Regions from separate parts of the Duganella caerulea genome, predicted to be linked through region 1. Evidence: predicted binding sites of a transcription regulator. Region 1 holds the regulator's gene; each other region holds the start of a gene.

Region 1 (3,276 bases):
ACGCGCGGCACCTTGCTGCTGAAGTCGCCCAAGGCGGTGATGACCACCGACCCGGAAGGCTATGACTTCGTCGTGCTGACCAGCACGCCGGGCACGCCGGCCACCTTCCGCCAGAAGCGCGACGGCGCCGGCGACCAGTGGGTCGAGGGCGAGGCCGAGCGCATCGAATACAGCAACAAGACCGACCTGGTCAAGCTGTTCTCCAAGGCCAAGGTGCGCCGCCTCGAAGGCGGCCGCCTCAGCGACGAGGTCAACGGCGAGTTTATTTCCTACGACAGCCGCAAGGAACAGTTCGCCGTGAAGAACACCGTCACCGGCGAGAGCAAGCCGGGCGCCGGCCGCGGCACCATGGTGATCCAGCCGACCATCCGTCCGGCCGCGCCGGCCACCACGCCAGCAACGACGCCAGCCGCGTCGACGCCACCGGCCACGGAGAAGTGAGCATGGAACCATCCTGCGGTAGCACCCTGATCGTACGCGGCCTGCAAAAGACCTATGGCAAGCGCCAGGTCGTGCATGACGTCTCCCTGCAAGTGGAATGCGGCGAAGTGGTGGGCCTGCTCGGCCCCAACGGCGCCGGCAAGACCACCTCGTTCTACATGATCGTCGGCCTGGTGCCGTCGGACGCCGGCAGCATCGACATCAGCGGCACCGACATCTCCTCGCTGCCGATCCACCGCCGCGCCTCGCTCGGCTTGTCCTACCTGCCGCAGGAAGCGTCGGTGTTCCGCAAGCTGACGGTGGAAGAAAATATCCGCGCCGTCCTCGAAATCCAGAAAGTGGACGGCAAGCCTTTATCCAAGGCTGCCATTGATGAACGGCTCAACACCCTGCTGGCCGATTTGCAGATCGAAAAGCTGCGCGAGAACCAGGCGCTGTCGCTCTCGGGCGGCGAGCGCCGCCGCGTGGAGATCGCGCGCGCACTGGCCACCAACCCGCGCTTCGTGCTGCTCGACGAACCATTCGCCGGGGTCGACCCGATCGCCGTGATTGAGATCCAGCGCATCGTGCGCTTCCTCAAGGAACGCGGCATCGGCGTCCTCATTACCGATCACAATGTGCGCGAGACGCTGGGCATCTGCGACCGCGCATATATCATCAACCAGGGCACGGTATTGGCTTCAGGCCGGCCAGACGACATCATCGCCAACGAATCGGTGCGTCGCGTGTATCTGGGTGAACACTTCCGTATGTAAAACCCATGAAACAGTCTTTGCAACTGCGCACGTCGCAGCACCTCGCGCTGACGCCTCAGCTGCAGCAGTCGATCCGGCTGCTGCAACTGTCGACGCTGGAGCTGCATCAGGAACTGGAACAGCTGCTGACCGATAATCCGCTGCTGGAGCGCCTTGACGACCCGCTGGACCGCTCGCTGCGGCTGCTGTCGGACGGCGCCATCAGCCAGCAAGCCCCGGTCGGCGACGCGCCGCCGGAAGGCCCGCCCAACGCCCAGGAGGCGCCCGCCGCCGACGCCGACAACTACGACGGCCCGGCCGCCGACACCGAAAGCACCAGCAGCGACGCCGACGTCGACTGGAGCGACGCCGGCCGCAGCAAGGCGCCCGACGACGAGGATGCGCGTCCGCAACTGGAGGCCAGCCATTGCACGCTGCGCGAGCACCTGATGGAGCAGATGCGCGTGACGGTGCTGGAGATGCGCGACCGCGCGCTGGTCGAGCTGATCATCGACGCGCTGGACGAGAACGGCTACCTGGAGGAAGCGCTGGAAGAGATCCACGCCCGCCTGCCGGAAGAGCTGGAGGTCGACCTCGACGAACTGCGCACCGCGCTGTCGCTGCTGCAAAGCTTCGACCCGATGGGCGTGGGTGCGCGCAACGCGTCCGAATGTCTGGCGTTGCAGATCAAGCGCCTGCCGGGCATTCCGATGGTCACGCGGCGCATGGCGCTGGCCATCGTGGAAAATCATTTGACCTGGTTTGCCCAGCGCGACTTCAACAAATTGAAGAAGGCCCTGCTGTGCGACGACGAGGATTTGCGCGAGGCACAAACCGTCATTCGCCAGTGCAATCCGCATCCGGGCTCGGCGTTCGCGTCGGACGTGTCGGACTACGTGGTGCCGGACGTGATCGTCAAGAAATCGCGCAACGGCTGGCAAGTAAGCCTCAACAACGACGTCATGCCGCGCCTGCGCGTGAACGCCATGTACGCCAACCTGCTCAAGCAGGGAAAAGGCGAGGGCGCGATGGGCGCGCAGCTGCAGGAAGCCAAGTGGCTGATCAAGAATATGCGCCAGCGTTTCGACACGATCTTGCGCGTCGCACAAGCGATAGTAGAACGACAAAAGAACTTTTTCTCGCATGGCGCGGTCGCCATGCGCCCCCTTGTGCTTCGCGAAATTGCTGATACACTGGGTCTACACGAGAGCACTATTTCTCGTGTAACAACTCAAAAATATATGCTGACCCCGCATGGCATGTTTGAGTTGAAATATTTCTTTGGTAGCCATGTCGCCACCGAAGCGGGGGGGGAAGCAAGTTCGACGGCGATACGCGCACTCATCGTGCAATTGACAGGAGCAGAAGACCCGAAAAATCCTTTATCCGACAGTAAGATTGCGGACATGCTGGGAGAACAAGGCATGGTGATTGCGCGACGAACTGTTGCCAAATATCGCGAAGCTTTAAAGATCCCGCCAGTCAGTCTCCGCAAGTCTTTGTAGTTACTTGGTTCCTGCGCGCCCGGTAGCAATGGGCCCCGCACTAACCGTAAGAAGCGACATTATCTTTAGGAGTGTGTATGAATCTCACCATCAGTGGACATCATCTCGAAGTGACCTCGGCCATCCGTGAATACGTGCAGAGCAAGCTGGAACGCGTCACCCGCCACTTTGATCAAGTGATTGATATTGCTGTCATCCTGACCGTAGATAACCTTAAAGAGAAAGAGAAACGCCAGAAGGCTGAAATCAACCTGCGCATGTCGGGCAAGACCGTCTACGTGGAAAGCCTGTCCCAGGACCTGTACGCCGCCATCGACACCTTGGTCGACAAGCTGGATCGGCAGGTCATGAAGTACAAAGCCAAGGTCCAAGAGCACGGTCACGATGCGATCAAGCATCTCCCGGACAGCTACGAACCCGCTGCCGCCGCCCTATAACAACGGCCCCGGCACCATCAAACTAAGGGCGCACTGGCGCCCTTTTTTGCGCCCGCATAGAATAGGGTTTTCACCACTATCCTGCGCACCTCATGAGCGAATACGTCCACACCAGCGTCAGCAACGGAACCGGCTTCATCACGCTGGACCGGCCCAAGG
Region 2 (3,276 bases), on a different contig from region 1:
TCTGGCGACCGGCCAGGAAAACAGCGCCTATTCGGAATTCGGCAAGAAGTACGCGGCCGCGCTGGCCAAGCACGGCGTGAAGGTGACGCTGGTGCCGTCCGCCGGCTCCGGCGAGAACCTCAGGCGCCTGAAGGCCGGCGAGGTCGATATCGCCTTCGTCCAGAGCGGCTCCACCAACGAGGAGGCGGCCGAGCGCGAGGGCCTGACCTCGCTGGGCAGCCTGTTTGTCGAGCCGCTGTGGCTGTTCCTGCGCGAGACCAAGGGCAAGCCGCCCATCACCCAGCTGACCCAGCTGCGCGGCTTGAAGATCAACTACGGCCCCAAGGGCGCCGGCGCGCCGCGCCTGTTCCGCCAGGTGCTGGAGCTCAACGGCGTCGAGAAGGGTGAAGTCGAGCGCTTCTCGCTGGCCAACACGCCGGCCACGGTGGAACTGCTGGAGGGCCGCATCGACGGCCTGGTGTTCACCTCGGCGCCGGAAGCGCCGCTGATCCAGATGCTGCTGCAAACGCCCGGCATCAAGCTGTTCAATTTCAATCAGGCGGAGGCCTACGCGCGCAAGCTGCCCTTCCTGTCGCATGTGGTGCTGCCGCAGGGGATTGTCGACTTGGGCCGCAATATCCCGGCCGAGGACTACAACCTGATCGCCCCTACCGCCACGCTGGTGGCGCGCGACGACTTGCATCCGGCGCTGGTGGACCTGTTCGTGCAGGCGGCCAGCAGCATCCACGGCGGCGCGGGATGGTTCTCGCAGCAGGGCCAGTTCCCGTCGGCCAAGTACACCGAGATTCCGGTCGATGCCGAGGCGGCCAAGTACTACAAGAGCGGGCCGCCGCTGCTGCAGCGCTACATGACGTTCTGGCTTGCCAATTTCCTCGACCGCATGTGGGTGGTGGTGGTGGCGCTGGGTGCGCTGATCCTGCCGCTGTCCAAGGTGGTGCCGCCGCTGTATGTGTGGCGCATCCGTTCGCGCGTGTACCGCTGGTACGGCCAGCTGCGCGCGGTGGAGCAGGCGGTGGAGGAGGCGCCGGAGGATATCCGCATGCAGGTCTATGAGCGCCAGCTGGTGCGCCTGAACGAGATCGAGGACCTGGTCAACCAGGTATCGATCCCGCTGTCGTTCGCGGATGGCTTGTACGGCTTGCGCAGCCACATCCAGTTCGTGCGCAAGCGTATCCAGTTCCTGATGGGCGAGTCGGCGCCCGCTCCGGACGAGGCCGCGGCGGTGTAGAACCTAGGCGCCGATCCAGGGCAGGTCGGCCTTGCACCAGCCGTTGATGTTCTTGCGGTGGCCGCGTTCGTCCTTCTCGCCCTCGAAGCCTTCGAGGATGTCGTAGCAGTGCTGGTAGCCGTGCTCGGTGGCCAGCTTGGCGGCGCTGCGCGAGCGCACGCCCGAGCGGCACAGGAACAGGATCACCTGGTCCTTGCGCGCCACCGAGTTCAGCTGCTCGATGAATTCATGATTGGCGATCCCGCCCGGATACAGGCTCCACTGCACCGCACCATGTTGGGCCTCCGGGATGGCCACCCGGCCGACCCAATCGCGCTCCGCATGGGTGCGTACATCGACCAGCTTGACCGCGTTGTCGGCGCTGACCAATTCATACGCTTCCTGCGGCGTGACGGCGCCGGCATAGGGCCAGTCTTTGCTGCGGCTGCGCGCCAGCGCAAGAATATCGTCTATTTTGCTCATGTCATGTTCCAGAAATAAGTTTGAGTTTATTATAGGCCTCCTGCGTACGCACCACACGCAGGCGCACCAAGACCGTGCAATTTTCGGGAAATTTCCCGAAATGCACAGATACGGTGCGAAATCTTGAATATGCACTGAGTTGGTGCGGTATTGAACTGCCTCAAATAGCATCACTTGGGCTCTCCCGTGAATTTTAGATTCATTTGGCGGCGAGTTCAAAGACGCTACCGACACAAGCCCCGGAACTTTGGGCTGGCACGGATACTGCTTACCAAGAGCGCACGAGCCCCACATTCCTTTAGGAGATACGCATGGCAATGACAGCCGCAGAAGTTCTGAAAATGGTCCAGGAAAACGAAGTCAAATTCGTTGATTTCCGTTTCGCCGACACCCGTGGTAAAGAACAGCACGTCACCGTGCCTGTGTCGCACTTCGACATCGACAAGTTCGAATCGGGCCACGCCTTCGACGGTTCCTCGATCGCCGGCTGGAAAGGCATCGAAGCTTCGGACATGATTCTGCTGCCAGATCCAAACACCGCGAACATCGACCCGTTCATGGAAGAGACCACCCTGTTCATGCAGTGCGACGTGATCGAACCGTCGGACGGCAAGGGTTACGACCGCGATCCACGCTCCATCGCCAAGCGCGCTGAAGCCTACCTGAAATCGTCCGGCATGGGCGACACCGCCTACTTCGGCCCAGAGCCAGAGTTCTTCATCTTCGACAGCGTGCGCTGGAAGATCGACATGTCCGGCTGCTTCGTCAAGATCGATTCCGACGAAGCCTCGTGGTCGACCGACAAGGAAATCGAAGGCGGCAACAGCGGCCATCGTCCGACCGTCAAGGGCGGCTACTTCCCAGTGCCACCAGTGGACAGCTTCCAGGACATGCGTTCGGAAATGTGCCTGATCCTCGAATCGCTGGGCATCCCGGTCGAAGTGCACCACCACGAAGTGGCCGGCGCCGGCCAGAACGAAATCGGCACCAAGTTCTCGACCCTGGTCGAGCGCGCCGACTGGACCCAGAACCTGAAATACGTGGTCTGGAACGTGGCCCACAGCTATGGCAAGACCGCCACCTTCATGCCTAAGCCTATCGTTGGCGACAACGGTTCCGGCATGCACGTGCACCAGTCGATCTGGAAAGACGGCGTCAACCTGTTCGCCGGCGACGGCTATGCCGGCCTGTCGGAAACCGCGCTGTTCTACATCGGCGGCATCATCAAGCACGCCAAGGCGCTGAACGCGATCACCAACCCAGGCACCAACTCGTACAAGCGTCTGGTTCCAGGCTTCGAAGCACCGGTCAAACTGGCGTACTCGGCCCGTAACCGTTCGGCTTCGATCCGTATTCCGCACGTGGCCAATCCAAAAGGCCGCCGTATCGAAACCCGCTTCCCGGATCCACTGGCCAACGTGTACCTGTGCTTCGCCGCGCTGCTGATGGCCGGCCTGGACGGTATCGCCAACAAGATCCACCCAGGCGAGGCAGCATCGAAAGATCTGTACCACCTGCCGCCGGAAGAAGACGCGCTGATCCCGACCGTGTGCTCGTCGCTGGAAGAGGCACTGGACGCACTGAAC
Region 3 (3,276 bases), on a different contig from region 1:
CATGCGCTGGCCCTTTCATGGATCTTGGCGATCTGCTGCCACGCCGATTCGATGGCGCCGGCCTGCCAGCCGGTCAGGTAGCTCAGGTGCTCGCCGGCCAGCAGCACGCGGCCCTCGCCTTCAAGCAGCACCGGATAGGCGGCGGCGCGGGTTTTCTCGGTCCATTCGGCCCAGCCGCCCAAGTTGTACTGCACGCGGTGCCAGGCGACCGAGAACGCGGTCTCGAAGTTCTCCGTGTACTGCGGGAAGATCTTCTGCCCGGCCTCCAGCGCGAACGCGGCGCGCTCCTTCGGCGACAGCGCGCTGGTCTCGATGGCGGCCGTCTGGTACTGGTAATAGCCGAGCAGCACGCCCTTTTTCTTCTGCCAGCCGTAGGACGGCATCGAGATGGTGTTGATGCCTTTCAGGTCGGTGAGGATATGGCCGCCGTACAGGTGCTCGTCCTCCTCCCAGAAACGGCGCTTCATCTGCAGGCCGATCTTGCCGACCGGCGCGTAGGCCACCGTGGCGACGGCCTTCTTGAATTTGTCCGAGAAGTCGGTGTCGATCTGGCGCAGCACCGACAGCGGCATCGCCACCAGGCAGTAGTCGGCGCCGATGCTGGCGACCTTGCCGCTGCCGGTGTCCTTGTAGGTGACGGTGACGCCCTTGTCGTTCTGGCGAATGGTCTGCACTTCGGCGCGGTAGCGGATGTTCTTGCCGACGCGTTTTTCGAACGCCTTGGCGATGGCGTCCATGCCGCCGACCGGCTGGAACATGGTGTTCTGCATCGGGAAGTCCTGCACCGCGCTGTAGACGTTGCCCAGCTTGGAGGCCAGCAGGTCCTTGAAGCCCAGCGGATCGGACGGCGTGCCCGGTCCAGGCGACAAGCCGGCGCCGGGATTGACGGTGAAGCCACGGCCGCTGCGGCCTTTGTATTGCAGGTCGGCGCCGGCCAGCTGGCCTTCATGCGCCAGGTAGTCGAGCAGCAGGCGCTGGTCGTCGGCGGTCAGTTCCTGGTCCAGCTGTTTGTTCTTGACCGACTTGGCCAGCAGTTCGGAGACGTGGCCGCGCATGTCGGCCTTGATCTCGGCCACGCGCATCCGCTTGCCGGCGTAGGGGCCGGCGTTTTCGGAGTAGACGAAGGCGTGGTCGTTATCGTTGACCATGACCTCCAGCGGCACCTCGAACAGCCGCGTGTAGTGCAGCGTCGATTGGTGGTGCAGCGGGATGCGCCATGGGCCGTGGTTGATGTACTGGCCGTCGTCGAAATCGCAGGTCTGCTTTTCGCCTCCGAGCTCGGTCAGGCTGAAGCCTTTGCGCGCGGTCTGGCAGCGCCCGCCGGCGAAGGCGCGCGCCTCCAGGATCTGGCAGTGGTAGCCAAGCTTGCCCAGTTCGTAGGCGGCGGTCATGCCGGCCAGGCCGGCGCCAAGTATCAGCACCTTCTTGCCCTTGCCGCTGCCGCTCAGCGCCGGCGGCTCGGATGCAGTGGAGTTCAGGCCCATGCCCCAGGCGTTCATGGTGTTGAGCAGCAGGCCGGTGCCGCCGACCGCTGCCGCGCGGTACAGGAAATCCCTTCGAGTAAATGAACTAAATGATTTAAACGGTTTTACTGTTTTGCTATTCATCGACGTCCTTTCGTGACTTGCGATTCCATAGCCCCTATCTAGCAATCGTCGTGCCACCGCGAAGGACAAAATAAACATGCTTCGCCGTTAAAGCGATCCTTATGGAATAAGGCGGAACGGGATAAAACAATGTTCTTTCGCGGCCCCATGGCCGGCGCGCCGGAGGCATGAAAAGGCGGCGGTGGCGACAGACTTTATTTGCGCCGCCGACGCTTGCGAAGCGGATGCGGAGACGGCGCTCCGCACCAGCGAGAGGCGCGCACCGGAATGGAAAGAAGTGGTATGCACGGCGCTGGACAGCGCCGTGGGCGTTTCAGTTGGCGAAGCTGACGATGGCGTGCGTAGTGCTACGTAAGGGTGCTGCGGGGATGGCGGGAACCGGGCGAGGCAACGCGGCGATTTCCACCGCGGCCAGGTGGCGCTGCATGCCGCCGCTGTCGGCCATGTGGCAGGCGTGGAATTGCATCGGCGCGTTCGGGTCCAACAAATAAATCACGTCCATGTCGGCCGGATCGTAGGCCACACGCACATGCCATTGTCCGCGCGAACGCGCACGCTCGAACCAGCGCTCGTTGATGGCGCGCGCGCAGGTGTAGGCGACGCCGGACAACTCGATGCCGTCGGCGGTGACGGTGGCTTGCGCCGCCGGCATCAGGCTGCAGCGCAGCAGCTGTTCGGGATAGGTCTTCAGGCTGCCGCCGCGATGGGCCACGCCCCACTCCCACAGCGCGCGCGGCGTGGCGTGGCCGGCGTGCTGCAGCGGCGTGCTGTTGTTGTGGTACAGGACGCAGTCGATGACGATGCGGGTGAACTGGTCCAGATCGAGCACGCCGTCCAGGCGGCACGGGGCGCCGGCGGCGTCCGGCGCCAGCAGCTGGAAGCGCTTTGCCATCACGGCGCGCCAATCGTCCGGGCCGTCGTTGGCGGCGACGCAGCGCAGGTTGAAGTTGTTGAGCAGCGTGTCGCGCTGGGCGCCGCCGCTCAGGGCGGCGTGGGTGGAGAGCGTGTCCGGCAGGTGGCGGCTGGGCCACTGCGCGGCCTCGATGCGGCGGCCGAACTGCTGGCTGTAGCGTTGCTTGTCGGCGCCGCAATGGGCCAGCGCCAGCATGGCGTGCTGCCAGCTGGCGGCGCCCATGCCGATGTAGACGCCGACCACCATGTGGCTGAAGGCGTCGACCGCCACGTACACCAGCGGGCGGCCGATGGTCTGCTGGCGGTCGGCGCGCGAGACCAGCTGCACTTCGGCGCGCACCACGTCCAGGTGGAAGCAGGCGCCGGGACGGCCATCGGCGGGCGGCTGCCAGTCGTCGGCGCCAGGTCCCATGCCGGCGTTGGCGTCCGGGCCGGTGCTGGCGTGGATCGCCGCACCATCGCCGGTGTGGATGGCCGGACCGGCGATGGCGTGGGTCGCCTGGCCCGCGCCGGTCGCGTGCTGTTCCAGCGGCGGCTGCCGGCGCGTGGTGGCGGCGGCGCTGCGGCGGGCCACTTCCGGCGGGCGGTCGTCGTCGTGGTCTAGCCAGTAGTTGAACTGGCCGAAGGTCGGCAGCACGGCAGCCGGCGCGTCCTGCGCGGGCAGCACGCGACCGCTGTCGGGGTCGATGCGGTGCCCGCTGAAGAAATCGGCCAGCATCTGCTGGTAGGCGCCCAGCCGCGAGAACTTGGCGTGGCC

What was found. Region 1 encodes sigma-54, which starts transcription at its own class of promoters, with help from an activator protein. Its sites were predicted from a motif close to TGGCANGNAANCTGCTTT; they were not measured.
Region 2: glnA (type I glutamate--ammonia ligase) is a predicted target of sigma-54. The motif match lies at 1,944-1,961, and genes of this name have one in related genera.
Region 3: ACUJB0_RS27370 (flavin monoamine oxidase family protein) is a predicted target of sigma-54. The motif match lies at 1,646-1,663, and genes of this name have one in related genera.

Annotation. Positions count from the first base shown of each region.
Region 1 is NZ_BPWJ01000005.1:65,166-68,441, reverse strand. Features, by position in the region: gene lptA (lipopolysaccharide transport periplasmic protein LptA) at 1-441, shown strand, start outside; gene lptB (LPS export ABC transporter ATP-binding protein) at 444-1,196, shown strand; gene ACUJB0_RS16085 (RNA polymerase factor sigma-54) at 1,202-2,680, shown strand; gene hpf (ribosome hibernation-promoting factor, HPF/YfiA family) at 2,758-3,117, shown strand; gene ACUJB0_RS16075 (enoyl-CoA hydratase/isomerase family protein) at 3,210-3,276, shown strand, end outside.
Region 2 is NZ_BPWJ01000003.1:473,109-476,384, forward strand. Features, by position in the region: gene ACUJB0_RS11410 (TAXI family TRAP transporter solute-binding subunit) at 1-1,228, shown strand, start outside; gene ACUJB0_RS11415 (rhodanese-like domain-containing protein) at 1,232-1,690, opposite strand; gene glnA (type I glutamate--ammonia ligase) at 2,002-3,276, shown strand, end outside.
Region 3 is NZ_BPWJ01000011.1:110,060-113,335, forward strand. Features, by position in the region: gene ACUJB0_RS27365 (c-type cytochrome) at 1-3, opposite strand, end outside; gene ACUJB0_RS27370 (flavin monoamine oxidase family protein) at 1-1,607, opposite strand, end outside; gene ACUJB0_RS27375 (TnsB C-terminal domain-containing protein) at 1,921-3,276, opposite strand, start outside.